3 regions of the Streptomyces sp. NPDC034043 genome follow, and region 3 is predicted to be linked to each of the others. Evidence: riboswitches for the same ligand, from Rfam matches in the RefSeq annotation. Region 3 holds a riboswitch; each other region holds the start of a gene.
The links. Region 3 has a riboswitch for cyclic di-AMP ahead of ACZ51S_RS19675 (M23 family metallopeptidase). Riboswitches for the same ligand answer to the same signal wherever they lie in the genome.
Positions count from the first base shown of each region.

Region 1: linked by a shared signal. The riboswitch ahead of ACZ51S_RS21980 (transglycosylase family protein) and the one ahead of ACZ51S_RS19675 (M23 family metallopeptidase) in region 3 are both predicted to bind cyclic di-AMP.
Region 2: linked by a shared signal. The riboswitch ahead of ACZ51S_RS06925 (M23 family metallopeptidase) and the one ahead of ACZ51S_RS19675 (M23 family metallopeptidase) in region 3 are both predicted to bind cyclic di-AMP.

Region 1 covers NZ_JBVISF010000009.1:76,605-86,864, reverse strand. The annotation lists gene ACZ51S_RS22000 (nucleoside triphosphate pyrophosphohydrolase) at 1-930, shown strand, start outside; gene ACZ51S_RS21995 (globin domain-containing protein) at 960-2,162, opposite strand; gene ACZ51S_RS21990 (cytochrome P450 family protein) at 2,285-3,577, shown strand; gene ACZ51S_RS21985 (LysM peptidoglycan-binding domain-containing protein) at 3,693-4,739, shown strand; cyclic di-AMP (ydaO/yuaA leader) riboswitch at 5,014-5,185, shown strand; gene ACZ51S_RS21980 (transglycosylase family protein) at 5,188-5,922, shown strand; gene eno (phosphopyruvate hydratase) at 6,238-7,524, shown strand; gene ACZ51S_RS21970 (FtsB family cell division protein) at 7,650-8,138, shown strand; gene ACZ51S_RS21965 (DUF501 domain-containing protein) at 8,182-8,724, shown strand; gene ACZ51S_RS21960 (Ppx/GppA phosphatase family protein) at 8,721-9,716, shown strand.
Region 2 covers NZ_JBVISF010000002.1:498,285-508,544, reverse strand. The annotation lists gene hpnE (hydroxysqualene dehydroxylase HpnE) at 1-464, shown strand, start outside; gene ACZ51S_RS06955 (polyprenyl synthetase family protein) at 512-1,612, shown strand; gene shc (squalene--hopene cyclase) at 1,727-3,763, shown strand; gene ACZ51S_RS06945 (phosphorylase family protein) at 3,763-4,398, shown strand; gene hpnH (adenosyl-hopene transferase HpnH) at 4,405-5,436, shown strand; gene ACZ51S_RS06935 (aspartate aminotransferase family protein) at 5,433-6,836, shown strand; gene ACZ51S_RS06930 (tyrosine-protein phosphatase) at 6,952-7,770, opposite strand; cyclic di-AMP (ydaO/yuaA leader) riboswitch at 8,089-8,252, shown strand; gene ACZ51S_RS06925 (M23 family metallopeptidase) at 8,257-9,261, shown strand; gene ACZ51S_RS06920 (SGNH/GDSL hydrolase family protein) at 9,425-10,210, shown strand.
Region 3 covers NZ_JBVISF010000007.1:290,066-300,325, reverse strand. The annotation lists gene ACZ51S_RS19695 (restriction endonuclease) at 1-1,663, opposite strand, end outside; gene ACZ51S_RS19690 (DNA gyrase/topoisomerase IV subunit A) at 1,776-4,232, opposite strand; gene ACZ51S_RS19685 (M16 family metallopeptidase) at 4,459-5,811, shown strand; gene ACZ51S_RS19680 (M16 family metallopeptidase) at 5,832-7,199, shown strand; cyclic di-AMP (ydaO/yuaA leader) riboswitch at 7,418-7,577, shown strand; gene ACZ51S_RS19675 (M23 family metallopeptidase) at 7,590-8,399, shown strand; gene ACZ51S_RS19670 (GntR family transcriptional regulator) at 8,576-9,241, shown strand; gene ACZ51S_RS19665 (HPr family phosphocarrier protein) at 9,512-9,793, opposite strand; gene ACZ51S_RS19660 (bifunctional acetate--CoA ligase family protein/GNAT family N-acetyltransferase) at 10,005-10,260, shown strand, end outside.

The sequences.
Region 1 (10,260 bases), on a different contig from region 3:
GTCGCCCCCGGGCTGCTGTCCTGGCCGGCCTGGCAGACCCTGCACGCCGCGGACCGGGTGCTGTGCGCCGACCCGGGTCACCCGCAGCTGCCGTACCTGCGCGAGGCGGGGGTCGAGGTGGCGCACGAGGTCCCGGACGCGCACGGGCTGGTCGAGGCCTGCGCCGGGGGCCGCACGGTCGTGGTGCTGCCCGGCGGCGAGGGCGACCAGCGGCTGACGGACGGGCTGGCCCGGCTGGCCGGCTCGGGCCGGGTCGCCATGCCCGACCTGGAGCTGCTGCCCGGCTCCTACGACCTGCCGGGCGCGCGGCTGCTGGACCTGGTGCAGGTCATGGACCGGGTGCGCCGCGAGTGCCCCTGGACCTCGCGCCAGACCCACGAGGGGCTGGTGAAGTACGCCATCGAGGAGGCGTACGAGCTGGTCGAGGCGATCGAGGACGGCGACCGGGACGCACTGCGCGAGGAGCTCGGCGACGTCCTGCTCCAGGTGGTCTTCCACGCGCGCATCGCCGAGGAGGAGGGCGGCGGCGAGGACGGCGCGGAGGCCTTCTCCATCGACGACGTCGCGGGCGACCTCGTCGAGAAACTGATCCGGCGCCACCCCCACGTGTTCGGGGACGCCACCGCGGAGTCTCCGGACGACGTCCGCGCCCACTGGCAGGCCACGAAGGCGGTCGAGAAGCAGCGGGACTCGGTCACCGACGGGATCCCGCTGGGCCAGCCCGGCCTGGCGCTCGCGGCCAAGCTCGCCGGGCGGGCCCGTACGGGCTCGGTGGCCGTGGAGCTGCCCCGGGGCGAGGGCGTCGGGTACGAGCTGCTGGAGCTGGCGGCGCGCGCCGAGGCGTCGGGGACCGACCCCGAGACGGCGCTGCGCGCGGCGGCCCGCGTCTACCGGGACGCGATCCGGGCGGCCGAGGGAGCCGCCGAGTAGCCCGCCGGCGTCGGCCCGCCGGCCAGGGGTCAGTGCGGGCGGGGGGCACGGCCCGACGGGTCGTGCCAGTGCGGGGCCGGGCGGTGCAGGAACCATTCGCCGAAGCCCAGCGGCCGGGTGCCGGGGGCGCCGCCGAGGGGGAGCGCGTCGTGGAAGAGCCGGTCGGGGCGGGCGCCGAGCTCCTCCAGGAGGTGGACGGTCTCCTCGATGAACCGCGCCGGCCCGCTGAGGTAGACGTCCTGCTCCCGCCACAGGCCGCGGTGGCCGAGCGCGGTCGCCAGCCGGGCGGTGGCCTGGTCGCGGTGCTGTCCGGGGGCGGGGGTGATGTAGGTGACGCCGAGCCAGGGGCAGGCGGCGGCGTGCCCGTCGATCAGGGGCCGGTCGTAGAGGTGCGCGGAGTCCCGGGCGACCACGAAGAGCCGTACGTCGTGGTCGGGAGGGTGCTGGACGAGTTCCTCCAGCAGGGCCCGTACGGGCGCCCAGCCGGTGCCGGCGGCGATGAGGGTGAGGGGGCGGTCCTCGCGGCGCAGGGTGAGCCGGCCGCCGGGGGCGCCGAGCCGCAGCACCTCGCCGGGCAGGACGTCGCGGACCAGGGCGGTGCTGAGCCGGCCGCCGTCGATCCGGCTGACGTGCAGGTCGACGGTGCCGTCGGGGCGGGGGGCGTTGCCGAGGGAGTACGTGCGCCAGGTCACCGGGACGCGGTCGCTGCTCACGCTCACGTACTGGCCGGGCCGGTAGGGCAGTGGGACGCGCGGGGCGAGGGTCAGTACGCCGATGTCCTCTCCGTACCGGAGGTGGCGCACCACCTCGGCGTCCCACCAGGGGGGTTCGTCGCTCTCGGCGGCGCCGGCGGTCATCGCGTCGGCGATGCGCCGGTAGGCCTCGGACCAGGCCTTCTCGACGGCCGGCGACCAGGCGGCGCCGGAGGTCTCGGCGAGGGCGGCGAGCAGGCTGGTGCCGACGGCGGCGTAGTGCCCGGGGCCGACGAGGAACTTGCGGTGGTCGCGTCCGAGGTCGCGTAGATAGGGGAGCAGGGTCTCGCTCTCCAGGTGGTCGACGACATGGGTCAGGGCGGCGAAGAGCCGGTCGCGCTGGCGCTCCATGTCCTCGGAGGAGGCCGGGAAGAGTTCGCGGAGCCCGGGGTTGTGCCAGAAGAGGTGCGAGTAGAAGTACTTGACCGCGTGTTCGGCCCGTCTCTCCACCACCGCGAAACTGCTTTTCAAGATCCTCACGTCCACAGGACCGACAGTAGGAGCGCCGCGGAACCCGGCGTCAAGCGATCTCCGATCTGCGGACAGCCGCGACGAAGGGGTCATATGGGATGGCCGGTGGTGGGCCGGGATACGGTCGACGGGTGCACGATCAGACCCCCGCCGCCCCGTCCGACCCGTCCCGCCCCCAGGGGCCGACGCTCTTCGACTGGGAGTTCGCGACCGACCCCTACCCCGCCTACGCCTGGCTGCGCGAGCACTCCCCGGTGCACCGCACCAAGCTCCCCAGCGGGGTGGAGGCCTGGCTGGTGACCCGGTACGCGGACGCCCGCCAGGCCCTCGCCGACCAGCGGCTGAGCAAGAACCCGGCGCACCACGCGGAGCCGGCGCACGCCAAGGGCAAGACCGGGATCCCGGGGGAGCGCAAGGCGGAGCTGATGACGCACCTTCTGAACATCGACCCGCCGGACCACACCCGGCTGCGGCGGCTGGTGTCGAAGGCGTTCACCCCGCGCCGCGTGGCCGAGTTCACCCCGCGCGTGCAGGAGCTGACCGACGACCTCATCGACCGGATCGTGGCGAGGGCGCGGGCCGAGGGGAAGGGGGAGGCGGACCTCATCCACGAGTTCGCCTTCCCCCTCCCCATCTACGCCATCTGCGAGATGCTCGGCGTACCGCGGGAGGACCAGGACGACTTCCGGGACTGGGCCGGGATGATGATCCGGCACGGGGGCGGACCGCGCGGCGGGGTGGCCCGCTCCGTGAAGCGGATGCGCACCTATCTCGGGGAACTCATCCACCGCAAGCGGGATGATCTGGGCAATGACCTCATCTCCGATCTGATCCGGGCAAGTGACCACGGAGACCATCTGACGGAGGCCGAGGCCACGGCGATGGCCTTCATCCTGCTCTTCGCGGGCTTCGAGACGACCGTGAACCTCATCGGCAACGGCATCCACTCCCTCTTCATGAACCCGGACCAGCGCGAGCGCCTCCAGGCCTCCCTCGCGGCCGGGGAGAGCGCGCTGCTGGAGACCGGGGTCGAGGAACTGCTGCGCTACGACGGCCCCGTGGAGCTCGCCACCTGGCGGTTCGCCACCCGGCCGCTGACCCTCGGAGGCCAGGAGATCGCGGCCGGGGACCCGGTGCTCGTGGTCCTCGCGGCGGCCGACCGCGATCCGGAGCGGTTCGACGGGCCGGACACCCTCGACCTCTCCCGGAGTGACAATCAGCACCTCGGATACGGCCACGGGATCCACTACTGCCTCGGCGCTCCGCTCGCCCGTCTCGAAGGCCAGACGGCACTCGGGACTTTGCTCAAGCGTCTGCCGGATCTGGAACTTGCCGTTCCCCCCACGGACCTGCGCTGGCGCGGCGGGCTCATCATGCGTGGCCTGCGCACCCTCCCGGTCCGGTTTACAGTCCCGAACGCCTGAGGGCGCGCGCGAAGCAGAACTGACCGGAAGTCAGTCCACTCCCGAACTTGTGACATCCGTTCGAAGGCGGCTAGGTTCTGCCGTTACCCCGCCGTTATACGAAAGGTGCAGTCTCATGCTTCCCGGGAACGGCCGCCACAGACGCCCCCGCCAGGTACCCGCGATCGTCGTCACCGCAGGAGTCACCGGCTCCGCGCTGGCCATGCCGCTGCTCGCCGCCACCGGCGCGAGCGCGGCCGACACCGCCACGTGGGACAAGGTCGCCGACTGCGAGAGCGGCGGCACCTGGAGCGCGAACTCCGGCAGCGGCGCCTACGGCGGGCTGCAGTTCACGCTGGAGCAGTGGAAGAACGCGGGCGGGCTCGCGTACGCGGAACGCCCGGACCTCGCCAGCCGCTCCCAGCAGATCGCGGTCGCCGAGCGGGTGCTGGCCTCCCAGGGCCCCCAGGCGTGGCCGCTGTGCTCCGCCTCGGCCGGGCTGACCCAGCAGGGGCCGACGCCCGAGGTGGACCCGGGCGACAACAAGAACCCGGGGCCCGTCGCGCCCACCCCGACCCGGCCGGACGAATCGGTGCCGGTCACCGGCAAGGGCAAGCCCTCCACGGACTTCGGCGCGCCGACTCCGGCGCCGAACAGCCCGTCCACCGGACCGAGCGTGCTGCCGGACTACCCGCTCGGCCCCTCCAGCGGACTGCCCGTCATGCCCGAGCCGGACTTCACCGTCCAGCCCACCACGCCCCCGGTCTCCCCGACCGCCCCGGGCACCCCCGTCGCCCCGGTCTCCCCGACCGCGCCGGGCACCCCGACCTCCCCGGCCGGCCCGACGGCCCCGGCCGTCCCGGGCCTCACGCCGACCGCCCCGGCCGTCCCGGGCGCGCCGTCCGGCACGCCGTCGGCCACCCCGTCCGCCGAGGCGGGCGACGGCGGGGGCAAGCACCGCGGTCCGGCCGCCGTCGAGCTCCCGGCGGCGCCTGGCGCGGCGTCAGCCGCCCCCGGCGATCCCACGTACACCGTGAAGCCGGGCGACAGCCTCGCGGCCATCGCGGACGCCAAGGGGCTCAAGGGGGGCTGGAACGAGCTCTACAAGGCCAACGAGCAGGTCATCGGCGGGGACGCGGACCTCATCAAGCCGGGACAGAACCTGGATCTAACCAAGGAATAGGGGCAGTTCGGGCATCCAATAAGACTTGAATGTCCGTTATCGGTAAATGAGACATGCATCTCTTCCGGTCAACTGGCGTGTCTCGTTCCGGAACTTCCGCAAACCCCGCTCCGACCTGCGCAAACGCGCCTTTGAGGAACGCAAGTAGGCCGGTTTCTCCCCAAAATCACACGTTGAACATCGGGGAGAGACCTGTCTACCTTCTGAATCGCTCGCCACCGCGGGCTCCTTCGACCGCATCGCCGAATCCTGCCGGCGGACGGAGGGAACAGTCGTCGCGCAAGCGCCGAAGGCAGGAGCGGGGGAACCAAGGTAGGCGCCGGGAGAGGCCGTTGTGATGCGGCCGCGTACCGGCTAGGGGTGAAGACACGCGCCGCGCCGCGTGACCGGGCAACTCATCCGCCCGAACCCGACAGCTCACCTCGAAGGCGTCGGTGAGGAGAAATCCATGCTGCTTTCCGGCAAGGGCAAGCACCGCCGCGGCTCCAAGGCCGTCCGCATCGTCACGCTCGCCGGTGTCGCCGGTGTCGCCGTCGCGGCCCCGCTGATGGCCGCGGGCACCGCCAGCGCCGCCACCGCGTCCGAGTGGGACAAGGTCGCCGCCTGCGAGTCCGGCGGCAACTGGTCCATCAACACCGGCAACGGCTACTACGGCGGTCTGCAGTTCTCCGCCTCCACCTGGGCGGCGTACGGCGGCAAGGCCTACGCCTCGCAGGCCAACCAGGCCAGCAAGGCCCAGCAGATAGCCATCGCCGAGAAGGTCCTCAAGGGCCAGGGCAAGGGCGCCTGGCCGCACTGCGGCGTCGGCCTGTCCAACTCCTCGTACAACGGCGGCGGCACGGCCACCCCGGCCAAGCCGAAGCCCGCCACCAAGCCCGCCCCGGCCAAGCCCGCCCCGGCCAAGCCGGCCCCGGCGAAGCCGTCCACGCCGAAGGCCGACACCGAGACCAAGGGCTCCGGCTCCGGCTCGGGCAACTGGACCCCGGCCAAGCCGTCGACCCCGAAGACCGATGCCCCGAAGACGGGCAACGGCTCCTACGTGGTCAAGGAGGGCGACACCCTCGGCACCATCGCCGACGCCCACAAGGTCAAGGGCGGCTGGGAGAAGCTCTTCGAGCTCAACAAGGACACCGTGTCCGACGCCGACCTGATCTTCCCGGGCCAGAAGCTGAAGCTCGCCTGAACGTCCGCGTAACACTCGCGGCACCCCGCAGCATCCCCACCGCCCGGCGCGTATCCACCCACGCGCCGGGCGGCGGCATGTCGTGCGCCGGTACCCGCATATCGGAACCGGACCCCTGTCTTCCGATGTCCGGTCCGCCGCGCAACGCGCGGGAGCACGGGCCCTATGTCCCGGAAGGCGGGCATTCGGCACCTTTTTCGTCCCAGGACCCGGGCGGTCGGGCAGCCCACCGCCCCGAGCCGGTTAGGCTCTAGTCGGCGGGGCCGTCCCACGGCCCCACGCCACCGCACACCCAGCGTCACATCCCAGAAGGAGATGCTCGTGCCGTCCATCGACGTCGTCGTAGCCCGGGAAATCCTGGACTCCCGAGGCAACCCCACGGTCGAGGTCGAGGTGGGCCTCGACGACGGCAGCACCGGCCGTGCTGCCGTTCCGTCCGGCGCCTCCACCGGTGCCTTCGAGGCCATCGAGCTCCGTGACGGTGACCCCAACCGTTACATGGGCAAGGGCGTGGAGAAGGCCGTCCTCGCCGTCATCGAGCAGATCGGCCCGGAGCTCGTCGGCTACGACGCCACCGAGCAGCGCCTGATCGACCAGGCCATGTTCGACCTCGACGCCACCGACAACAAGGGCTCGCTCGGCGCCAACGCCATCCTCGGCGTCTCCCTGGCCGTCGCGCACGCCGCGTCCGAGGCCTCGGACCTGCCGCTGTTCCGCTACCTGGGCGGCCCGAACGCGCACCTGCTGCCCGTTCCGATGATGAACATCCTCAACGGTGGGTCGCACGCCGACTCCAACGTCGACATCCAGGAGTTCATGATCGCCCCGATCGGCGCGGAGTCCTTCTCCGAGGCGCTGCGCTGGGGTGCCGAGGTCTACCACACCCTCAAGAAGGTCCTGCACACCAAGGGCCTCTCCACCGGCCTGGGCGACGAGGGCGGCTTCGCCCCGAACCTGGAGTCCAACCGCGCCGCGCTCGACCTCATCATCGAGGCCATCAAGCAGGCCGGCTACACCCCGGGCAAGGACATCGCGCTCGCGCTCGACGTCGCCGCGTCCGAGTTCTACAAGGACGGCAAGTACGAGTTCGAGGGCCAGTCCCGCTCGGCCGCCGAGATGACGGACTACTACGCCGAGCTCGTCGACGCGTACCCGCTGGTCTCCATCGAGGACCCGCTGTTCGAGGACGACTGGGCCGGCTGGAAGACCATCACCGACCGCCTGGGCTCCAAGGTCCAGATCGTCGGAGACGACCTCTTCGTCACCAACCCCGAGCGCCTCGCCCGCGGCATCGAGGAGGGCTCCGCCAACGCCCTGCTCGTGAAGGTGAACCAGATCGGTTCCCTGACCGAGACCCTCGACGCCGTCGAGATGGCCCAGCGCAACGGCTTCAAGTGCATGATGTCGCACCGTTCCGGCGAGACCGAGGACGTCACCATCGCCGACCTCGCCGTCGCCGTGAACTGCGGTCAGATCAAGACCGGCGCCCCGGCCCGCTCGGACCGCGTCGCCAAGTACAACCAGCTGCTGCGCATCGAGGAGATCCTCGACGACGCGGCCGTGTACGCCGGCCGCAGCGCCTTCCCGCGCTTCAAGGGCTGACACGCCTTCAGGGCGGAACCCCTCGGGGACACCCCTGGGGCTCACGCCTCCGTACGTCCCCGCACTCGGTCCCGTACCGTGTGCGGGGACGTATTGCGTAGTGCGCGCACAGGGGAGGCGGGGCCATGACCGGGAACCGGGACCGGTTCTCCACCTTCTCGACGGCGACCCGGCTCAGGCAGCTCGGCGAACGGACCGCGGCCCACGTCTACCGCTCGCAGTCCCGCCGGCACATCCGCCGCAGCCGGCTCACCGGCCGGGCGGCGCTGCTGGTGCTCGTCCTCTGTACGCTGGTCGTCGCCCTCGCGTATCCGATGCGCCAGTACGTCTCCCAGCGCTCGGAGATCAAGGACCAGCAGCGGGCCGCCGACACCGCGCGCAAGCGCCTCGAACAGCTCCGCGACGAGAAGGCCCGCTGGCAGGACCCCGCCTACGCGGAGCAGCAGGCGCGCAAGCACCTGCACTTCCTGCGCCCGGGGGAGATCGGCTACATCATGAGCGACCCCGGGGCCGCGGCCCCGGAGCACCGCCGCGGCGGTCAGGACGGTTCCGACCGGCCCTGGTACTCCAACGTCTGGGACGGCGTCGACAAGGCCGACCGCCCCGGCGAATGACCCACCCATCACGTACGACCGAACGAAGAGACTTCCTCCAGGCATGCAGACGCCCCCGCCCCAGACCGACCGGACCGAGCCGACCGACGCGGACATCGAGGCGTTCGAGCAGCAGCTCGGGCGCCCGCCGCGCGGGCTCCGCGCCATCGCGCACCGCTGCCCCTGCGGCCAGCCGGACGTCGTCGAGACCGCACCCCGGCTGCCCGACGGCACCCCCTTCCCCACGCTGTACTACCTGACGTGCCCGCGCGCGGCCTCCGCGATCGGCACGCTGGAGGCCAACGGCGTGATGAAGGAGATGCAGGCCCGGCTCGCCGAGGACCCGGAGCTCGCCGCCGCCTACCAGAAGGCGCACGAGGACTACATCCAGCGCCGTGACGCCATCGAGGTGCTCCAGGGCTTCCCGAGCGCCGGCGGCATGCCGGACCGGGTCAAGTGCCTGCACGTGCTGGTGGGCCACTCGCTGGCCGCCGGTCCCGGGGTGAACCCGTTCGGCGACGAGGCGCTGGCCATGCTGCCGGAATGGTGGGCCAAGGGCGCGTGCGTCACCCCGTGCGGGGAGAAGAAGGCGGAGGGGGCCGAGTGACCCGGGTCGCGGCCATCGACTGCGGCACGAACTCCATCCGCCTCCTCGTCGCCGACTGCACGGTGTCCGCCGGCGCCTCCGGCGAGGGGGCCGTCAAGGAGCTGGTCGAGCTCGACCGCCGGATGACCATCGTCCGGCTCGGCCAGGGCGTGGACGAGACCGGCCGGCTGGCCCCGGAGGCGCTGGAGCGCACCTTCGCGGCCTGCCGCGAGTACGCCGCCGTGATCAAGGAGTTCGGCGCCGAGCGGGTCCGCTTCGTCGCCACCTCCGCCTCGCGCGACGCGGAGAACCGGGACGAGTTCGTCCAGGGGGTCATGGACATCCTCGGGGTCGAGCCCGAGGTGATCTCCGGCGACCAGGAGGCGGAGCTCTCCTTCACCGGCGCCACCGGGGAACTCGTCGCCCATGAGCACCTGGAGCGGCCGTTCCTGGTGGTGGACATCGGCGGCGGCTCGACCGAGTTCGTCGTCGGCGAGGAACACGTGCGCGCCGCCCGGTCGGTGGACGTGGGCTGCGTACGGATGACCGAGCGCCACCTGGTGGTGGACGGCCGGGTCACCGACCCGCCGACACGGGAGCAGATCACCGCGATGCGGGCCGACGTCGAGGCGGCCCTGGACCTGGCCGCCGAGAAGGTCCCGCTGGCCGAGGCCCGCACCCTGGTGGGCCTGGCGGGTTCGGTGACCACGGTCGCCGCGATCGCCCTGGGCCTGGCCGAGTACGACTCGTCGGCCATCCACCACGCCCGGATCTCCTACGAGCAGGTCCGCGAGATCAGCGGACGCATGCTGACCGCCACCCACGCGGAGCGCGCCGCCATCCCCGTGATGCACCCGGGCCGGGTCGACGTGATCGGTGCGGGCGCCCTGGTCCTGCTCGCGATCATGGAGCGGATCGGAGCCACCGAGGTCGTGGTCTCCGAGCACGACATCCTCGACGGCATCGCCCTCAAGGCCGCCGAAGGGGCCGGGAACGACGAGCGGCGGGTCTGACCCGCCGGATCGCCGGACGGCGGTTCCCCCGGCCGGCCGGGGGAACCGCCGCCGTGCGCCGGCCACCGGCCTCGACGCGCACCGGGCGGGCCGCTCCTCCCGGCTGAACATCGTGTTCCGCCCGATGGGTGGCTGGTGGGCAGGGGGAGGGGGCCCGGTGCGGCGGCAGTGCGAGGGCGATGAGGGGCCCCCGGGGCGGCCGAAAGTGCCTCTGCGGGAACGAGGTTCGTGAAGTTCTTCACAAGGAAAAAGGCTCTGCCAGGTCAACAACAGGGCCCTTCGGGACCTTCTTGGGGGTCGCAGGGCCGTTTCAGCACCTGTTTGTGCGATGCGCGGCCGCAACGGGTTTCGTATCAGAGGTAAGGACGAAACCCAGTGGTCCAGTCCGGTTGAGGCCTTGGAGGCCAGTTCAGGACGGGTGAACAACGACTCCCGTTACCTGTTGGTTCCCGTTGCGCGCCATGACCTGGGTCACGCGGGCCGCGCAGTGTAACAGAGGCCTCGGGACACCTTGTGAAGGGGCTCACGAGCGTCACTCCTTGGG
Region 2 (10,260 bases), on a different contig from region 3:
TCTACGACCGCAAGGTGCTCAAGCAGCCCTTCTTCGCGGCGCTGGGCACCCCCGTCCAGTGGGTCTTCGACCGAACCGACGCCTCCGGACTCACCGACGGCGGCCAGTACCTGGCCCTGTCCCAGTCGGCCGCCCAGGACGACATCGACGAGCCCGTATCGGCCCTGCGCACCAAGTACCTGCCCGAGCTGGAGCGGCTGCTGCCGGCCGCGCGGGGCGCGAAGGTACGGGACTTCTTCGTCACCCGCGAGCGGACCGCCACCTTCGCCCCCAGCCCGGGCGTCGGCCGGCTGCGCCCGGGCCCCCGCACCGACACGCCGGGGCTCTATCTCGCCGGTGCGTGGACCGCCACCGGCTGGCCCGCGACCATGGAGAGCGCCGTCCGCAGCGGCCTCGGCGCGGCCCACGCCGCGCTGGCCGCTCTCGGCCGCCCCCGCGAACACCCCTTGCAGGAGGCGGTATGAGCACCACTACCACCAGCACAGCACGTACAGGAACCAGAGGAGAGCCATTGAACCCGGGGAACCCGGCTGTCGAGAACACGGATGCCGGCACGGGCGGAGCCGGCGGGGGAGTGGAGAAGTCCGACACCCTGGCCCTCCTCGAACGCGGCCGCACGCTGTCGACGCCCGCGCTCCGCGCGGCGGTGAGCCGGCTCGCCGCACCCATGGACACCGTCGCCGCCTACCACTTCGGCTGGATCGACGCCCAGGGCAACCCGGCCGACGGCGACAGCGGCAAGGCCGTGCGCCCCGCCCTCGCGCTGCTGTCCGCCGAGGCGGCGGGCGCCGCCGCCGAGGTCGGCATCCCCGGCGCCGTCGCCGTGGAGCTCGTCCACAACTTCTCGCTGCTGCACGACGACCTGATGGACGGCGACGAACAGCGCCGCCACCGCGACACGGTGTGGAAGGTGCACGGCCCCGCCCTCGCCATCCTGGTCGGCGACGCCCTGTTCGCCCTCGCGAACGAGGTGCTGCTGGAGCTGGGCACCGTCGAGGCCGGCCGGGCGACCCGCCGCCTGACCACCGCCAGCCGCAAGCTCATCGACGGCCAGGCGCAGGACATCTCGTACGAGCACCGCGAGCGCGTCAGCGTTCAGGAATGCCTCGAGATGGAGGGGAACAAGACCGGAGCCCTGCTCGCGTGCTCGGTGTCGATCGGCGCCGTGCTCGGCGGCGCCGACGACCGCACGGCCGACAAGCTGGAGGAGTACGGCTACCACCTCGGCCTCGCCTTCCAGGCCGTCGACGACCTCCTCGGCATCTGGGGCGACCCGGAGTCCACGGGCAAGCAGACCTGGAGCGACCTGCGCCAGCGCAAGAAGTCCCTGCCCGTCGTCGCGGCCCTCGCCGCGGGCGGACCCGCGTGCGAGGAACTCGCGCGGCTGCTCGCGGCCGACGCCAAGAGCAACGACTTCGAGAACTTCTCCGAGGAGGAGTTCGCCCACCGCGCCGCCCTCATCGAGGCCGCCGGCGGCCGCCAGTGGACCGCCGACGAGGCGCGCCGCCAGCACACCATCGCCATTCGGGCCCTGGACGACGTGGACATGCCGCAGCGGGTGCGCGAGCAGCTCGTCGCCCTCGCCGACTTCGTCGTCGTGCGCAAGAGGTGATCTCCGCCGGAAAGTGGATATGAATCGCGAGTCGCCGGCCGGGGACCCCTCCTGAAGGGACCCCGGCCGACGGCAGACCCGGGCACAGCTCAAGCACTGTTCGAAGGGGAAGCCATGACAGCGACGACCGACGGCGGCGGTGCGATCACCGGCGACGCGGATCCGCGACACGACAGCACGGCGGTCCCGGCCGCCGTGGCCACGGCACCGTCCGGCGGCGGCACCGGCTTGCGGAAGGCCGTCCAGGACGCCGCCGACCGGGCCACCGGTGAGCTGCTGGCCCGCCAGGACCCGGCGGGCTGGTGGAAGGGCGACCTGGAGACCAACGTCACCATGGACGCCGAGGACCTGCTGCTGCGCCAGTTCCTCGGCATCCGGGACGAATCCGTCACCCACGCCGCCGCCCTCTTCATCCGGGGCGAGCAGCGCGACGACGGCACCTGGGCCACCTTCCACGGCGGACCGCCCGAACTCTCCGCCACCATCGAGGCGTACGTCGCCCTGCGCCTGGCCGGGGACCCGCCCGACGCCCCGCACATGGTCCGCGCCTCGGCCTGGATCCGGGCCCGCGGGGGGATCGCCGCCGCCCGGGTCTTCACCCGCATCTGGCTGGCCCTGTTCGGCTGGTGGAGCTGGGACCACCTGCCGGAGCTGCCGCCCGAGCTGGTGTTCCTGCCGCCCTGGGTGCCGCTGAACATCTACGACTTCGGCTGCTGGGCCCGCCAGACCATCGTCCCGCTCACCGTGGTCTCGGCGCTGCGCCCCGTCCGCCCCGCCCCCTTCGCGCTCGACGAGCTGCACACCGACGCGCGCGACCCCGTCCCCGCCAAACCCCTTGCGCCGCTGTCCAGTTGGGACGGCGCCTTCCAGCGGATGGACAAGGCCCTGCACCTCTACCGGCGGATCGCCCCGCGCCGGCTGCGCAAGGCGGCCATGGACTCCGCCGCCCGCTGGATCATCGAACGCCAGGAGAACGACGGCTGCTGGGGCGGGATCCAGCCCCCCGCCGTGTACTCGGTGATCGCCCTGCACCTGCTCGGCTACGACCTGGAGCACCCGGTGATGCGCGCCGGACTGGAATCCCTCGACCGCTTCGCGGTGTGGCGCGAGGACGGCGCCCGGATGGTCGAAGCCTGCCAGTCCCCGGTCTGGGACACCTGCCTCGCGGCCATCGCCCTGGCCGACGCGGGCCTCCCTGCCGACCACCCGGCCCTGGTGAAGGCCGCCGACTGGATGCTGGGCGAGGAGATCCGCCGCCCCGGGGACTGGGCCGTGCGCCGGCCCGGACTCGAACCCGGCGGCTGGGCCTTCGAGTTCCACAACGACAACTACCCCGACATCGACGACACGGCCGAAGTGGTCCTGGCACTGCGCCGCATCATCCCCGGCCACCCCGAACCGGCCAGGGTCGAGGCCGCCATCGCCCGCGGCGTGTCCTGGAACCTCGGGATGCAGTCGAGGAACGGCGCCTGGGGCGCCTTCGACGCCGACAACACCAGCCCCTTCCCCAACCGCCTGCCCTTCTGCGACTTCGGCGAGGTCATCGACCCGCCCTCCGCCGACGTCACCGCCCACGTGGTGGAGATGCTCGCCGCCGAGGGCAGGGCCGCCGACCCGCGCGCCCGGCGGGGCATCGCCTGGCTGCTCGCCGAACAGGAGCCGGACGGCTCCTGGTTCGGCCGCTGGGGCACCAACTACGTGTACGGGACCGGCTCGGTGGTCCCGGCCCTCACCGCCGCCGGCATCGCGCCCTCGCACCCCGCCGTCCGGCGGGCCGTGCGCTGGCTGGAATCCGTACAGAACGAGGACGGCGGCTGGGGCGAGGACCAGCGCTCCTACCAGGACCGCTCCTGGGCCGGGAAGGGCGCCTCGACCGCCTCGCAGACCGCCTGGGCGCTGATGGCCCTGCTGTCGGCCGGCGAACGCGAGGGCCGGGCCGTGCGGCGGGGCCTGGCGTACCTGGTGGAGACCCAGCGCCCCGACGGGACCTGGGACGAGCCGCACTTCACCGGGACCGGCTTCCCCTGGGACTTCTCCATCAACTACCACCTCTACCGGCAGGTGTTCCCGCTCACCGCCCTCGGCCGGTACCTCCACGGGGAGCCGTTCGCCCCGGACCGGCGGCCCGTCCCGTCCGCCGGGGAGGCCTGATGCCCGCCCGAGCCGACCCGCCGCCGCTACTGGTCGCCTGCGCCCTGCGCATCGAGCAGGCGGCCCTGCGCAGCGCGGGCCGCGCCGGTCCCGGGGCCGGCGCCCTGCTGCGTACCGGCATGGGCCCCCGCGCGGCCGAACGGGCCGTCGCCCGGGCCCTGGAGGAGCCGGGGATGCGCCGGGCGGCGGTCCTCGCCACCGGCTTCTGCGCCGGGCTGGTACCCGGCATGCACCCCGGGGACCTGGTCGTCGCCGACGAGACCCGGGACCCCCGCGGGGTGGTCACCTGCACCGGCACCGCCCTCCTCGCCGAGGCACTGGCCCGCGCCGCTCCGGGCCGGACCGTGCACACCGGCGCGCTGACCGGATCCGACCACGTCGTCCGCGGCCAGGAGCGCGCGCGGCTGCGCGCCACCGGCGCCGTCGCGGTCGACATGGAGTCCGCGTCCACGCTGTGGGCCGCCGCGGCACCGGGCCGTCCCGTTGCCGCCGTCCGGGTGGTCGTGGACGCTCCGGAGCACGAGCTCGTCCGTATAGGCACGGTCCGGGGTGGAATATCTGCCTTCCGTGTCCTACGTGCCGTACTGCCCGCGTTTTATGAATGGCACCGTTCGTTGCTGCTTCCCAGGAGGTGAATCCAGATGGCCATGCCTTTGCGACAGTCCATCAGGGTCGGGACCTATCTTCTCGAACAGAAGCTCCGCAAGCGCGAGAAGTTCCCACTGATCGTCGAGCTGGAGCCGCTCTACGCCTGCAACCTCGCCTGTGAGGGCTGCGGGAAGATCCAGCACCCGGCCGGGGTGCTCAAGCAGCGCATGCCCGTCGCCCAGGCGGTCGGGGCCGTCCTGGAATCCGGCGCGCCCATGGTCTCCATCGCGGGCGGCGAGCCCCTGATGCACCCGCAGATCCACGAGATCGTGCGCCAGCTGGTGGCACGGCGGAAATACGTGTTCCTCTGCACCAATGCCGTCCTGCTCCGGAAGAAGATCGAGAAGTTCACCCCCTCCCCCTACTTCGCCTTCGCCGTCCACATCGACGGCCTGCGCGAACGCCACGACGAATCCGTGGCCAAGGAAGGCGTCTTCGACGAGGCGGTCGCAGCCATCAAGGAGGCGAAGCGCCGCGGATTCCGCGTGACGACCAACTCCACCTTCTTCAACACCGACACCCCGCAGACGATCATCGAGGTCCTGAACTTCCTCAATGACGACCTCCAGGTCGACGAGATGATGATCTCGCCCGCCTACGCCTACGAAAAGGCACCCGACCAGGAGCACTTCCTGGGCGTCGAACAGACCAGGGAACTCTTCAGGAAGGCCTTCGCCGGCGGCAACCGGCGCCGCTGGCGGCTCAACCACTCCCCGCTCTTCCTCGACTTCCTGGAGGGCAAGGCCGATTTCCCCTGCACCGCCTGGGCCATTCCCAATTACTCCCTCTTCGGCTGGCAGCGCCCCTGCTACCTGATGAGCGACGGCTACGTGCCCACGTACCGGGAGCTGATCGAGGACACCGACTGGAGCAAGTACGGCCGCGGCAAGGACCCCCGCTGCGCGAACTGCATGGCGCACTGCGGCTACGAGCCCACCGCCGTCCTCGCCACCATGGGATCCCTGAAGGAGTCCCTGCGCGCCGCCCGCGAGACGGTGGGCGGCAACAGGGAACCGTCGGCATGACCCCCGGACAGGACGGGCGCCGGGGCTTCGACCTCGCCGCGCTGCTGGCCGAGCGCGGCGGGGAGCGCTACGAGCTGCACGCCCGCCACCTCAACCACCAGCTGCCCCGGATGCTGCACACCATCGGCTTCGACAAGGTCTACGAGCGGGCCGAGGGAGCCCACTTCTGGGACGCCGAGGGCAACGACTACCTCGACATGCTGGCCGGGTTCGGGGTGATGGGCCTCGGCCGTCACCACCCGGTGGTACGCCAGGCCCTGCACGACGTCCTGGACGCCCAGCTCGCCGACCTGACCCGCTTCGACTGCCAGCCGCTGCCCGGGCTGCTGGCCGAGAAGCTGCTCTCGTACAGCCCGCACCTCGACCGGGTCTTCTTCGGCAACAGCGGCACGGAGGCGGTGGAGACCGCCCTGAAGTTCGCCCGGTACGCCACCGGACGGCCCAGGATCCTCTACTGCGACCACGCCTTCCACGGGCTGACCACGGGCTCGCTGTCCGTCAACGGCGAAGGAGGCTTCCGCGAAGGATTCGCCCCGCTGCTCCCCGACACCAAGATCGCGCTCGGGGACCTGGCGGCGCTCGAACGGGAACTCGCGCGCGGGGACGTGGCCGCCTTCGTGGTGGAACCGGTCCAGGGCAAGGGGGTGCACGCGGCCCCGCCCGGGTTCCTGCTCGCCGCGCAGGAGCTGCTGCACCGGCACAAGGCGCTCCTCATCGCCGACGAGGTGCAGACCGGCCTCGGACGGACCGGGGACTTCTACGCGTACCAGCACGAGCCCGGGGTGGAACCGGACCTGGTGTGCGTGGCCAAGGCCCTCTCCGGTGGCTACGTGCCCGTCGGCGCGACCCTGGGCAAGGACTGGATCTTCCAGAAGGTGTACTCGTCCATGGACCGGGTGCTGGTGCATTCGGCCAGCTTCGGCTCCAACGCCCAGGCGATGGCGGCCGGGCTGGCGGTGCTGTCGGTCATGGAGGACGAGGAGCTGGTGGCCAACGCCCGGGCCATGGGCGACCTGCTGCGCGGACGCCTCGCGGCGCTCGTGGACCGGTACGAGCTGCTGCACGAGGTGCGCGGGCGCGGGCTGATGATCGGCATCGAGTTCGGCAGGCCCTCCTCCCTGGGCCTGCGCAGCCGCTGGGCGGTGCTCCAGGCGGCCCGCAAGGGGTTGTTCGCCCAGATGGTCGTGGTGCCTCTGTTGCGCAGGCACCGGATCCTCACCCAGGTCTCCGGGGACCACCTGGAGGTCATCAAGCTCATCCCGCCGCTCGTCGTGGACGAGGCGGACGTGGAGCGGTTCGTCGGCGCCTTCCAGGAGGTCATGGACGAGGCGCACGGCGGGGGCGGGCTCATGTGGGACTTCGGCAGGACCCTGATGAAGCAGGCGGTCGGCAACCGCTGAGGCGCCGGCCGGAGGGGGTCCGCCCGCGCCCCCTCCGGCCGCCGTCCGTACCCCTTCCGTCCGCCGTGCGTACTCCTCCCGGCCGGTCCCTCCGGCCGCCGTCCCGCCCCGCGGCTCAGTCCAGGAGCCGGTCCCGCAGCCGGTCCAGGGTCTCGGGGGCCAGCGCCAGCCCCTCGGCGAGGTAGCGGTCGACGCCGCCCCACCGTTCGTCGATGGCCGTGAAGGCCTCCAGCAGGTACTCCGCGCGGGCGTCGAAGAGGGGCGCCAGCAGTTCCATCACCTCGGGGGAGCGGGCCTCGGGCGCGTCGCTGCCCCGGCGCACCCGGTAGCGGTTGTGCGGGGCGCTGGACTCCAGGTAGTCCGCCACGATCGCCTCGCGCTCCACGCCCAGGGCGAGCAGCGTCACCGCGACCGACAGCCCCGCCCGGTCCTTGCCGGCGGCGCAGTGCATGAGCGCCGGCACGCTGTCCCGCGCGAGCGCGTGCACGACGCGGCTCTGTTCGGCGGCGCGGGTCTCGATGATCGTGCGGTACGAGGCCCTCATGCGGGCGGCCGCCCTGCCCTCCCCCAGGAGGCCGCGGAGCTGGTCGAGCTCGCCGTCGCGGACCATCCTCCAGAACTCGCGGCCGTCGGCGGGGTCCGTGAGCGGAATGTTCACATTGCGCACTCCGGGCAGTTCGACGTCCGGGCCCTCCAGGGCGTGGTCGGCTTCGTTGCGGAAGTCGAAGACGGTGTGCAGTCCCAGCGATCCGAGGAACTCTGCGTCGGTTTCGGTGGCATGCGCGAGATGTCCGCTTCGAAACAGTCGTCCCGGCCTGACCCTCCGTCCGTCGATGGTCGGCAACCCGCCCACATCACGGAAGTTGCGCACTCCGGTCAGCTCCGCACCGGGCTGGTGTCCGGCCGGAAGGGGCTGGGGTATCTGCTGGGTCACGTGTACTCCTCCGCGTGGTCCTGTGGTGTCCGAATTGATCCGGTTGGGAGCAACTTGCCGTATGTGGAGGCGAGATCGGGCAGGGTCCCGTGAGCCAGATCATACGGTGACCGTGCGTGCCTGATCGCGAAAACCGAATTCCCTTGTGGAGGGGGTTGTTGATGGTGCGGAATGGACGCAGGGTGACCGGAATTCCATTGATCCTTCATATCTGCGATTGCGTCAGGCAATTCGTGGCTTGTTGCCCGGCGTCCCGCTCGATTACCTTCGCGATCGATCCGGGTGGACCGCCTAATCCTGCCGCCGCCCGGGAACCGCACCCGACCATCGCGCGCGGCAGGAGCGGGGGAACCAGGTAGGCCGCTGTTCCGGAAGCGATTCCGGCGCAGCTAGGGGTGAAGCCGAACCCGTGCTCCGCACGTACGGCCGGACATCTCCAGTCCGAACCCGACAGCTCACCTCGCAGGCGCCGGAGAGGAATCCGCCATGCCCGCAAAGGGTAAGCACCGCCGTCCCAAGTCCCGTTCGATATCCCGTGGTCTCGCCGTCGCCGGAACCGGCGGAGCGGCCCTCGCGCTCCCGCTGATGGGGGCCGTCGGCGCCCACGCGGCCCCGGGCGCCGCCCCGGCCGAGGCCGCGCCCGCGCAGAGCGCGCAGGCCCCCGAGGCCCTCCCGTCGCAGGCGCCCGCCGCCGCACCCACCGTCTACACGGTCGTGCCGGGCGACTACCTCTCCAAGATCGCCGCCGAGCGCCGGCTGGACGGCGGCTGGGAGCGCCTGTACGCCGACAACCGCGAGGCCGTCGGCGCCGACCCGTCCCTCATCCACCCGGGCCTGAAGCTGACCCTCGGCGGCGGCCAGGGTGCGGACCCCGCCCCGAAGGCCCCTGCGGCGCCGGCCGAGGGATCCTCGAGCGGCGCTCCGGCCGCCCCCAAGGGCAAGGCCGGCGGGACCTCGTCCCCGAAGGGCACCGCGCAGGGCACGGCCAAGGGCTCCGGCACGGCGGCCCGCCCCTCCGGCGGCACGGCCGCCCAGGGCTCCGGCGCCGCCGCCAAGGACGAGAAGGCCCCCGCGCCCGCCGCCGCCTCCGGGTTCACCGCCCCCGTCACCGGCGGCGTCTCCACCCAGTACCGGGCGAGCGGAGCCATGTGGTCCTCCGGCTACCACACCGGCGTCGACTTCATCGCGCGCACCGGCACCACCGTGAAGGCCGTCGGTGCGGGCACCGTCGTTTCCGCAGGCTGGGGCGGCGCGTACGGCAACGAGGTCGTCATCAAGCACGCCGACGGCAAGTACTCCCAGTACGCCCACCTCTCCTCGCTGTCCGTCTCGGCGGGCCAGAGCGTCACCGGCGGCCAGACCATCGGCCTCTCCGGCGCGACCGGCAACGTGACCGGCCCGCACCTCCACTTCGAGATCCGCACGGGCCCGTCCTACGGCTCGGACGTCAGCCCGCTCGCCTACCTCCGCTCCAAGGGCGTGAGCATCTGACGGCACCCGCCGTCGGCACGGTGACCCGCGTGGGGCCGGGGCCCGAGGGGGGTCCCGGCCCCACGTGTACTTATTCCTTATCCCCTGCGTGGTATAGATCACGGCCCGTCAACCCCTCATTACGTTGGCGTAGGTTGGTTGCCAAGGTGAAGGATGTCTTTCCGTGGCAGCGACGAAGACGACACTGAAGACCATCGGCTCGTACGCGGCGATCGGGGACAGCTTCACCGAGGGCGTGGGGGACCCGGGACCCGGGGATTCTTACCTCGGCTGGGCGGACCGGCTCGCCGTGCTCCTGGCCGATCAGCGCGACGAGCACGACTTCCGCTACGCGAACCTGGCCGTGCGGGGCAAGCTCCTCGACCAGATCGTGGCCGACCAGGTCCCCAGGGCCAAGGAACTCGCACCGGACCTCGTCAGTTTCTGCGCGGGCGGCAACGACATCATCCGCCCCGGTAGCGACCCGGACGACGTCGCGGAACGGTTCGAGGCGGCCGTGGCCGACCTCACGAATTCCGTCGGCCTGGTGATGGTGACGACCGGCTTCGACACCCGGGGCGTGCCGGTCCTCAAGCACCTGCGCGGCAAGGTCGCGACGTACAGCGCGCACGTCCGCGCCATCGCCGACCGGTACGGCTGCCCCGTGCTCGACCTCTGGTCCCTGAAGTCCGTACAGGACCGGCGGGCCTGGGACGGCGACCGGCTCCACCTCTCGCCCGAGGGGCACACCCGCGTCGCGCTGCGCGCCGCGCAGGTCCTCGGCTACGAGGTGCCGACCGACCCGGACCAGCCCTGGCCGCCGGTCCCGCCGCGCGGTTCGGTGGACGTGACCCGGGACAACATCCAGTGGGCGCGCGAGCACCTCGTGCCGTGGATCGGCCGCCGGCTGCGCGGAGAGTCCTCCGGCGACCACGTCGAGGCCAAGCGCCCGGACCTGCTGCCGCTGTAGCGCGGGCGTGGGGGAGGAGCGGGGTGACGGTCGCGACACCGGCCCGGGCG
Region 3 (10,260 bases):
GAGGCAGCTCGGCCCCGGCGGCCGGCCCGGCCGCGGTGGGCGTGGCGGCCGGGCCTCCGGCGCCGGCCTCCGGCGAGGAACCGGCGCTCCGCTGCGCCGGGACGGAGCCGCCGCCGAGGCGCCCCCGCAGGCCGTACCGGTGCAGCAGCTCCACCAGGTCCGCGCCGGGAACCAACTCCAGCGGCTTGCCGTTGGCAAAGGTGTACGACCCGGGTCCGAAGGACGAGGTGGTGACCAGCACCCCCTTGTTCGCCCCCGCGTCCTGGACCGTGCCGTACAGGTCCCGTACCGCCGTCGGCGGCACGGTGTTGCGGTAGCGCTTGACCTGCACCACGATCCGCCCGCCCCGGATCGGGGCCGGGTCCAGCGCCTCGACGTCCACACCGCCGTCGCCGGACCGCTGTGTGGTCACCGCCTCCATGCCCATCGCCCGGAAGAGTTCGGCGACCAGGTTCTCGAAGGCGATCGGGTCCATCTGGAAGAGGTCGGGTTCCTCCTCGCCGCCCCCGGTGTGCCCGCCGTGGCTGACGACGCCCCCGCCGACCTCGTCCGGCCGGCGGCCCGCCCGGACGGCCGTCAGCTGGTCCGGCCGCGCCGACAGCTGCCCCCGCAGCCCCTCGGTCAGGCAGTCCACCGCGCTCACCTGCTCCAGCCGCAGCCCGGAGAAGGCCGTACGCGCCGCCTGCACGGCCGCCAGTACGATCTGGGCCTCCCGGCCCGTCACCGGATCGTGGTCGTCCACGAAGCCGTTGACCACCACCGAGTCCAGGGCGCCGAACTCGTCCGCCGCGTACAGCTCGCGCGGTACCAGCAGCAGGCACTGGGCGAGCACGTCCCGGTACAGCGCCCGGCGCTGCGTGGCCGGACGGGCCGTCTCCCTGTCCTGGTCCGTGCTCGGCACGTACCGCACGGACTTCACCTCCGGCACCACCTCGTACCGGGGCAGCTCCCAGTCCAGTACGAGCTGGCGCGCCGCGGGGTCGTACGCCGCCGACACCTGGCGGGGCAGCTCGCCGGGCCAGGCGGTCGAGGCGTACAGGGCCGCGGAGAAGTACTCCACCACCGCGTCGGGCTCTCCCGCGCGCAGGGCGCCGGCCAGATCGGTGAGGCCGTCGTTGTGCCGGCGGATACCGTCGAGCTGCTCCGCCGCCCACCGGTCGTACTGCTCCCGGTACGCCGCCAGCCGGCGCAGGCGGTCCTGTTCGGCGGCGTGCGCGGCCTGCCAGGCCCGCGTGTACCGGTCGTGGGCCTCCCGCTCCGCCTGGGCCCGGCCGCGCGAGCCGAGGGTCCAGCCGCCGCCCTGCTGCTGGAACTGCGCCAGCTGCGGCATGGGCACGGGGTGCGCGAGGGCACCGGGGTCGAAGGGCTGGAGCTGCTCGGCCCGCACCAGGGAGGCCATCCGGAACGCCGGTGCCCGGCAGCCCGAGGCCAGCAGCCCCCGCAGCACCTCCACCCGCGCGTCCAACTGCTCGGTACGACGCCGCGCCTCGGCCTCGCGGTGCTGCCGGTAGGCGGCCTGCTGCTCGCGCCGGTCCCGGGCCGCCTCACGCTCGTACGCCCGCTGCCGGCGCTCCGCCTCGCGCATCTGGATCAGCTGCGTCTGCTGCTGCTGTCGCTGGGCCTCGGCCCAGACCCCGATCATCCCGCTGGACCGACGACTCATCGGCTCTGCTCTCCCCCCACCCGCGTGTACCGGGAAAACAGTAGTGGGCGGGAGGGGCGGGCGGCCCGGCGAACGCCGACGTCCACCCGCTCCGCCCGCCCCTGTCACACGGCTACAGCGCGGCCCCCGCCAGCGACCCGACGTCGGCCGGAAGCGCCGTCCCCGAGCCGTCGCGTCGCGGGTCCGGGGCCGGCAGGGCGGCCGGGGAGCCGTTCTTCGAGGCCGCCCGGACCGGGGCGTTGCCCGCCCAGGCCAGCGTCAGCGTGTCCTCGCCCTTCAGGAACCGCTGGCAGCGCACGCCGCCGGTGGCCCGGCCCTTGCGCGGGTACTGGTCGAAGGGGGTCACCTTGCCGGAGCGCACCGAGTCGTCCAGCGTGCCGTGCGAGCCCGCCACGGTGAACACCAGGGCGTCCCGGGCCGGGTCCACCGCCGAGAAGTGGATCACCTTGGCGTTCTCCGAGAGCTTGATGCCCGCCATACCGCCCGCCGGGCGGCCCTGGGGGCGCACCTGGCCCGCCGGGTAGCGCAGCAGCTGGGCGTCGTCGGTGATGAAGACCAGGTCCTCCTCACCCGTGCGCAGCTCGACCGCGCCGACGACGCGGTCGCCCTCCTTGAGGGTGATCACCTCCAGCTCGTCCTTGTTCGCCGGGTAGTCGGGCACGACCCGCTTGACCACGCCCTGTTCGGTGCCCAGGGCCAGGCCCTGCGAGGACTCGTCGAGCGAGAGCAGGCAGACCACCGTCTCGTCGGCCTCCAGCCCGGAGAGGAACTCCGCGACCGGGGCGCCGCCCGCCAGGTTCGGCGCGGCGTGCGTGTCCGGCAGCTGCGGCAGGTCGATCACCGAGAGCCGCAGCAGCCGCCCGTACGAGGTGACCACGCCCACCTCGGCCCGGGCGGTCGCCGCGACCTGCGACACGATCACGTCGTGCTTGGCCCGGGGCCCGCCCTCCTGCTCGGGAAGCGGCTCGCCCGTCACGGTGCGCGCCAGCAGGCCCGTCGAGGACAGCAGCACCCGGCACGGGTCGTCCGCGACCTCCAGCGGAACCGTGCCGACCGCCGTGGCCGCCGACTCCAGCAGGACCGTACGGCGCTCGGTGCCGAACTTCTTCGCCACCGCTGCCAGTTCGCTGGAGACCAGCTTGCGCAGCTCGCTGTCGGACTCCAGGATCCCGGTCAGCTCGTCGATCTCGCCGGTCAGCCGGTCGCGCTCGGACTCCAGCTCGATCCGGTCGAACTTGGTGAGCCGGCGCAGCGGGGTGTCCAGGATGTACTGGGTCTGGATCTCGCTGAGCGAGAACCGCTCCATCAGCCGGGCCTTGGCCTGCGCCGAGTTCTCGCTGTCCCGGATGAGCCGGATGACCTCGTCGATGTCGATGAGCGCGACCAGCAGGCCCTCGACCAGGTGCAGGCGGTCGCGGCGCTTGGTGCGGCGGAACTCGCTGCGCCGCCGGACGACCTCGAAGCGGTGGTCGAGGTAGACCTCGAGCAGCTCCTTGAGGCCGAGCGTCAGCGGCTGGCCGTCCACCAGCGCCACGTTGTTGATGCCGAAGGACTCCTCCATCGGCGTCAGCTTGTAGAGCTGCTCCAGCACCGCCTCCGGGTGGAAGCCGTTCTTGATCTCGATGACCAGGCGCAGGCCGTGCGAGCGGTCCGTGAGGTCCTTGACGTCGGCGATCCCCTGGAGCTTCTTCGAGCCGACCAGGTCCTTGATCTTCGCGATGACCTTCTCGGGGCCCACGCTGAAGGGCAGTTCGGTGACGACCAGGCCCTTGCGGCGCGCCGTCACGTTCTCCACGGCCACCGTCGCGCGGATCTTGAACGTGCCGCGGCCGTTCTCGTACGCGTCCTTGATCCCGGACAGTCCCACGATCCGGCCGCCCGTGGGCAGGTCCGGGCCCGGCACGAAGCGCATGAGCGCCTCCAGGTCCGCCTGCGGGTGGCGGATCAGGTGGCGGGCGGCCGCGATGACCTCGCCCAGATTGTGCGGGGGCATGTTCGTGGCCATGCCGACCGCGATCCCGGACGCGCCGTTGACCAGCAGGTTCGGGTAGGCGGCGGGCAGCGCGACGGGCTCGCGCTCCTGACCGTCATAGTTGGCGGTGAAGTCGACCGTGTCCTCGTCGATCGACTCCGTCATCAGCGACGTGGCGTCGGCCATCCGGCACTCGGTGTAACGCATCGCGGCCGGCGGGTCGTCGTTTCCGAGCGAGCCGAAGTTGCCGTGGCCGTCGACCAGCGGCAGCCGCATCGAGAAGGGCTGGGCCATGCGCACGAGGGCGTCGTAGATCGACGCGTCGCCGTGCGGGTGCAGCTTGCCCATCACCTCGCCGACGACGCGGGCGCACTTCACGTACCCCCGGTCGGGCCGCAGGCCCATCTCGTTCATCTGGTAGACGATGCGCCGGTGCACCGGCTTCATCCCGTCCCGCGCGTCCGGCAGGGCGCGGGAGTAGATCACGGAGTAGGCGTACTCAAGGAAGGAGCCCTGCATCTCATCGACGACGTCGATGTCGAGGATCCTCTCCTCGAAGTCCTCCGGCGGCGGGGTCTTCGTGCTGCGGCGGGCCATCGCTGCGCGGCTCCTTAACCAAGGTTCGGGTGTACTGGGTGGATCTGGCGGGGTTGACGCGGACCATTGTGGCCCGACGCACCGACAACGCGGACTCCGACCCCGGGGGTCCCCCCTTACGGAGTCGGGGGAGTGACCCGGGAACTTCTCCGGCCGTCGGTGCGCTTGCATACAGTGGCAGGTCTGACAGAAATCTCTGCATCGCGATCGAAGGGACCACATGCCCATGGGTCACACGGCCACAGCTCAGGCCGGCTCCGGCAGCCTGACAGCGACCGAGCACCGGCTGGCCAACGGCCTGCGCGTGGTGCTGTCCGAGGACCACCTCACTCCGGTCGCCGCCGTCTGCCTCTGGTACGACGTCGGCTCGCGCCATGAAGTCAAGGGGCGGACCGGTCTGGCTCACCTCTTCGAGCACCTGATGTTCCAGGGTTCGGCGAGCGTACCGGGCAACGGCCACTTCGAGCTCGTCCAGGGCGCCGGCGGCTCCCTGAACGGCACCACCAGCTTCGAGCGCACCAATTACTTCGAGACGATGCCGGCGCACCAGCTGGAACTCGCCCTGTGGCTGGAGGCGGACCGCATGGGCTCGCTGCTGGCCGCCCTGGACGAGGAGTCCATGGAGAACCAGCGCGACGTCGTCAAGAACGAGCGCCGCCAGCGCTACGACAACGTTCCGTACGGCACCGCGTTCGAGAAGCTGACCGCCCTCGCCTACCCGGAGGGCCACCCGTACCACCACACCCCGATCGGCTCGATGGCCGACCTGGACGCCGCCTCCCTGGAGGACGCGCGCGACTTCTTCCGTACGTACTACGCGCCCAACAACGCCGTGCTGTCGGTCGTGGGCGACATCGACCCCGAGCGGACCCTCGCCTGGATCGAGAAGTACTTCGGCACCATCCCGGCGCACGACGGCAAGCAGCCGCCGCGCGACGGCACGCTCCCCGAGATCATGGGCGGGCAGCTGCGCGAGGAGATCGTCGAGGAGGTCCCGGCGCGCGCGCTGATGGCCGCCTACCGCCTGCCGCACGACGGCACCCGCGAGTGCGACGCCGCCGACGTGGCACTGACCGTGCTGGGCGGCGGCGAGTCCTCCCGCCTGCACAACCGCCTGGTACGCCGCGACCAGACGGCCGTCGCGGCCGGCTTCGGCATGCTGCGCCTGGCCGGCGCGCCCTCGCTGGGCTGGCTGGACGTCAAGACCTCCAGCGGCGTCGAGGTGCCCGCCATCGAGGCGGCCGTGGACGAGGAGCTCGCGCGGTTCGCCGCCGAGGGCCCGACGGCCGAGGAGATGGAGCGGGCGCAGGCGCAGCTGGAGCGCGAGTGGCTGGACCGGCTGAGCACGGTGGCCGGACGGGCCGACGAACTGTGCCGCTTCGCGGTGCTGTTCGGCGACCCGCAGCTGGCCCTGACCGCCGTCCAGCGGGTGCTGGACGTCACCGCCGAGGAGGTGCAGGCCGTGGCCGCGGCCCGGCTGCGCCCCGACAACCGCGCGGTACTGGTCTACGAGCCGCTGGCCGGCGCCGAGGCCCACGAGACCGAGCAGCACGACGAGAACGAGGGGGCGGAGCAGTGAGCGACACCGCAGCCGTCACGATGACCTTCCACCCGCGGCCGCAGGCCGGCGAGGCGAAGCCGTGGGCCTTCCCGGCCCCCGAGCGTTCCACGCTCCCCAACGGCCTGACCCTGCTGCGCTGCCACCGCCCCGGCCAGCAGGTGGTGGCGGTCGAGGTCAACCTCGCGGCCCCACTGGACGCCGAGCCCGAGGGTCTCGACGGGGTGGCCACCATCATGGCCCGCGCCCTGTCGGAGGGCACAGACAAGCACTCCGCCGAGGAGTTCGCCGCCGAGCTGGAGCGCTGCGGCGCCACGCTCGACGCCCACGCCGACCACCCCGGCCTGCGGGTCTCCCTGGAGGTCCCGGCCTCCCGGCTGCCCAAGGCGCTCGCGCTGCTCGCCGAGGCCCTGAGCGCGCCCGCCTTCGCCGACAGCGAGGTCGACCGACTGGTGCGCAACCGGCTCGACGAGATCCCGCACGAGCTGGCCAACCCGCAGCGCCGCGCCGCCAAGGAGCTCTCCAAGGAGCTGTTCCCCGCGACGCTGCGCATGTCCCGCCCGCGCCAGGGCACCGAGGAGACGGTCGCGCGGATCGACGCCGGGGCCGTACGCGCCTTCTACGAGGCGCACGTACGCCCCTCCACCACCACCGCGGTGGTGGTCGGCGACCTGACCGGCATCGACCTGGACGCCCTGCTGGCGGACACCCTGGGTACGTGGACGGGCGACACGGCCGCGCCCCGCCCCGTCCCGCCGGTGACGGCCGACGACCGGGGCCGCGTGGTCATCGTGGACCGGCCGGGTGCCGTCCAGACGCAGTTGCTGATCGGCCGGATCGGCCCGGACCGGCACGACATCGTCTGGGCCCCGCAGGTGCTCGGCACCTACTGCCTCGGCGGCACCCTCACCTCCCGCCTGGACAAGGTGCTGCGCGAGGAGAAGGGCTACACGTACGGCGTGCGGGCCTTCGGGCAGGTCCTGCGTTCGACCGCCGACGGCAAGGGCGCCTCGATGCTCGCCATCAGCGGTTCGGTGGACACCCCCAACACGGGTCCCGCGCTGGAGGACCTCTGGAAGGTGCTGCGCACCCTCGCGGAGGGCGGACTGACCGACGCCGAGCGGGACGTGGCGGTGCAGAACCTGGTGGGCGTGGCCCCGCTGAAGTTCGAGACGGCCGCTTCGGTCGCCGGCACGCTCGCCGACCAGGTGGAGCAGGAGCTGCCGGACGACTACCAGGCGCGGCTGTACGCGCGGCTGGCCGAAACCGGTACGGCGGAAGCCACTTCGGCCGTGGTGAGCGCCTTCCCGGTGGACCGTCTGGTCACCATCCTGGTGGGCGACGCCGCGCAGATCGAGGAGCCCGTCCTGGCCCTCGGGATCGGCGAGGTCACCGTCGTCTCCAACTGAGCGGCGCACCGTCTGAGACGGGCCGGCAACCGGCCCCGTTTCCAGGGGGCTTCGGCGGAACATCCGCCGAAGCCCCCTTTGTCCGTTTGGTGGAGTGGCTGCGTGTATGCGGTGTGGCGTACGCAACAAAAGCGCTCGTCTGTTTGGCGATTGACTGACGATCCGCCTAGCGTCGGCCGTGCTGTTCGTCAGTTCGTACCCGCCGCACCCGCGGCACCGGACAGCGATCGCCGAGTCCCCGTCAGGCGCGAGCCTGGGGAGCCGGGGACCCACATGCGTCCCTGGGGTGAATCGGACCCCCTCGCAAGAGGAGGCCCGTAGGAGACCTTCCTGCTCCGAACCCGTCAGCTAACCCGGTAGGCGAGAGGGAAGGAAAGGATCACCCCCTTCATGGCGTTTGGCAGTCGTGCCGCCGGTTCTGGTAAGCACCGTGGTTCCAGCCGTCTGAGCCGCAAGACCGCCGGCTACGCCGGCATCGCCGCCCTCGCCACCACGGGCGTGGTCGGCACCCTGGCCGCTCCGGCCTTCGCGGCGGACAACAGCGGCGCTCCGTCCATGGAGGACACCGGTCAGAACTCGATCGTCGTCGCCGACGGTCTCCAGGACGACATCGAGGTCCAGGCCGAGTCCCAGCAGCGTGCCGCCGAGGCCGTCGCCGCCCAGGCGCAGGCCGAGGCCGAGGCGAAGCAGCGGGCCGCCGAGGCCAAGCGTGCCGCCGAGGCCGCCGAGGCCAAGGCCAAGGCCGAGCGTGAGGCCGCCGAGGCCAAGGCCAAGGAGGAGGAGCGCAAGCGCTCCAACGCCTTCGTGGCCCCGGTCAGCGCCTCCGTCACCACCCAGTACGGCGCGGGCGGCGGCATGTGGTCCTCCGGCAGCCACACGGGCATCGACTTCGCCGTCGGCCAGGGCACCTCCGTGCACGCCGTTGGCGCGGGCACCGTCGTCGAGGCCGGCTGGGGTGGCGCGTACGGCAACAACGTCGTCATCCGCCACAACGACGGCACCTACACCCAGTACGGGCACATGTCCTCGCTGAACGTCTCCGTCGGCGAGCAGGTCGGCGCCGGAACGGTCATCGGCCTGTCGGGCAACACCGGCAACTCCAGCGGCGCGCACCTGCACTTCGAGGCCCGCACGGGCGCCTCGTACGGCTCGGACATCAACCCGCTGACGTACCTGCGCAACCGCGGCGTCGGCATCTGACCCTCAGTACGCGTCACGTTTCACGTTTCACGCTTCAACGAAGAAGGCCCCGGCTCCCAGAGCCGGGGCCTTCTTCGTTCCGGATTTCCGTACTTTCCTCGGAAAATATCGCGTGTTGCAATAGAGTCGCAGCACGGCCACGATAAACCGAACCGAAACCCAGCGGAGGTCCGGCCTTGCGTATTCCGGCGCACGCGGTGTGCACAGCGATTCGCGACGATATCGTCTCCGGATTCTTCGGGCCGGGCGGCCGGCTGACCGAGGAGGTGCTCGCCCGCCGCTACGGGGTCTCGCGCGTCCCGGTCCGCGAGGCGCTGCGGACCCTGGAGTCCGAGGGCTTCGTCGTCACCCGGAGGCACGCCGGAGCCTGTGTGGCCGAGCCGACCGAGCAGGAGGCCGCCGACCTGCTGGAGCTGCGGATGCTGCTGGAGCCGCTCGCCGCCTCCCGGGCCGCCCGCCGGCGCACCGACGGCCACCTGAAGGTGCTGCGGGGGCTGGTCAGGCTGGGCCGGGAGAGGGCCGGACGGGCCCAGGGGGAGGACCTGCGCGCCCTGGGGAGCTGGTTCCACGAGACGCTGGCCCAGGCCTCGGCCAGCCCGGGGCTGATCGCCCTGCTGACGCAGACCCGGCACAAGATTGCCTGGATGTACGTGGTGCAGGCCCCCGCGCAGCCCGTGGAGTGCTGGGCGGAGCACGGCGCGATCGTGGACGCGGTCGCGCGCGGGGACGCGGAGCGGGCCAGGGCCCTGACCGCGCTGCACGCGCAGCGGGCGGCCGAGGCGCACCGGCCGAGGGTGAGGAATCCGCAACCTGCCGTAAACACGGCGAGCGCTCCGCATTAACACGTCTCGTATACAACGGAGGAATATCCGAGCGGGCCGGGTTTCCCTCGATTTCCCGTCCGGCATTACCGTGCCCTGCTCCGGTTCCCCTGCGCGGAATTCGGAATTTACCGGAGGTGCAGAAAGGGCCCCTGCTCTTCCGCCGTCCCGCTCTTCCGTCCGCCCGTCGCCCGTCGCCCGTCGTCCGGGCGGCGCCGGAAAGCGCGGAAGCCGCGGTCCCCGGGGTGGTGGGTGGGGACCGCGGCTTCCGGCGTACCGGACCCGAAGGGGTCAGACGGTCTCGGGGAGCTCCTCGAGACCCTCGGCGACCAGCTTCGCGAGGCGGTCGAGCGCGACGTCAGCGCCCTCGGCGTCGGAAGCCAGGACGATCTCCTCGCCGCCCTGGGCGCCCAGGCCCAGGACCGCCAGCATCGACGCGGCGTTGACGGGGTCGCCGCCCGCCTTCGCGATGGTCACCGGGACGCCGGAGGCGGTCGTCGCCCGGACGAAGATCGAGGCGGGACGAGCGTGCAGGCCCTCGGCCCAACCGACGTTGACGCGGCGCTCTGCCATGGTGATGCCCTTCAGGTTCTTGCGGTTGTCTAGACCAGTCTCTCACGCCGTCCGGAATGCTCGGGCCCGCCCTTCGGCCCGGATCCACCGCCGTTCGACCCTCCCCAGCTTGCACTGGTTCGCCCCGGTCTGCCGCATTCGCCGCGCCCTCGCCAAACGGCCCGCCCACCGCACCCGTACACCAGCCCGGGCCGCCCCTTAAGGTGACCCCATGACCACCGCGTCGGACCCCTCGTACCCGGCCCACTGGGAAGCGGACGTCGTGCTGCGCGACGGCGGCACCGCCCGGATCCGCCCCATCACCACCGAGGACGCGGGCCGCCTGGTCAGCTTCTACGAGCAGGTCTCGGACGAGTCGAAGTACTACCGCTTCTTCGCCCCCTACCCCCGCCTCTCGGACCGCGACGTCCGCCGCTTCACGCACCACGACTACGTGGACCGGGTCGGCCTGGCCGCGACCATCGGCG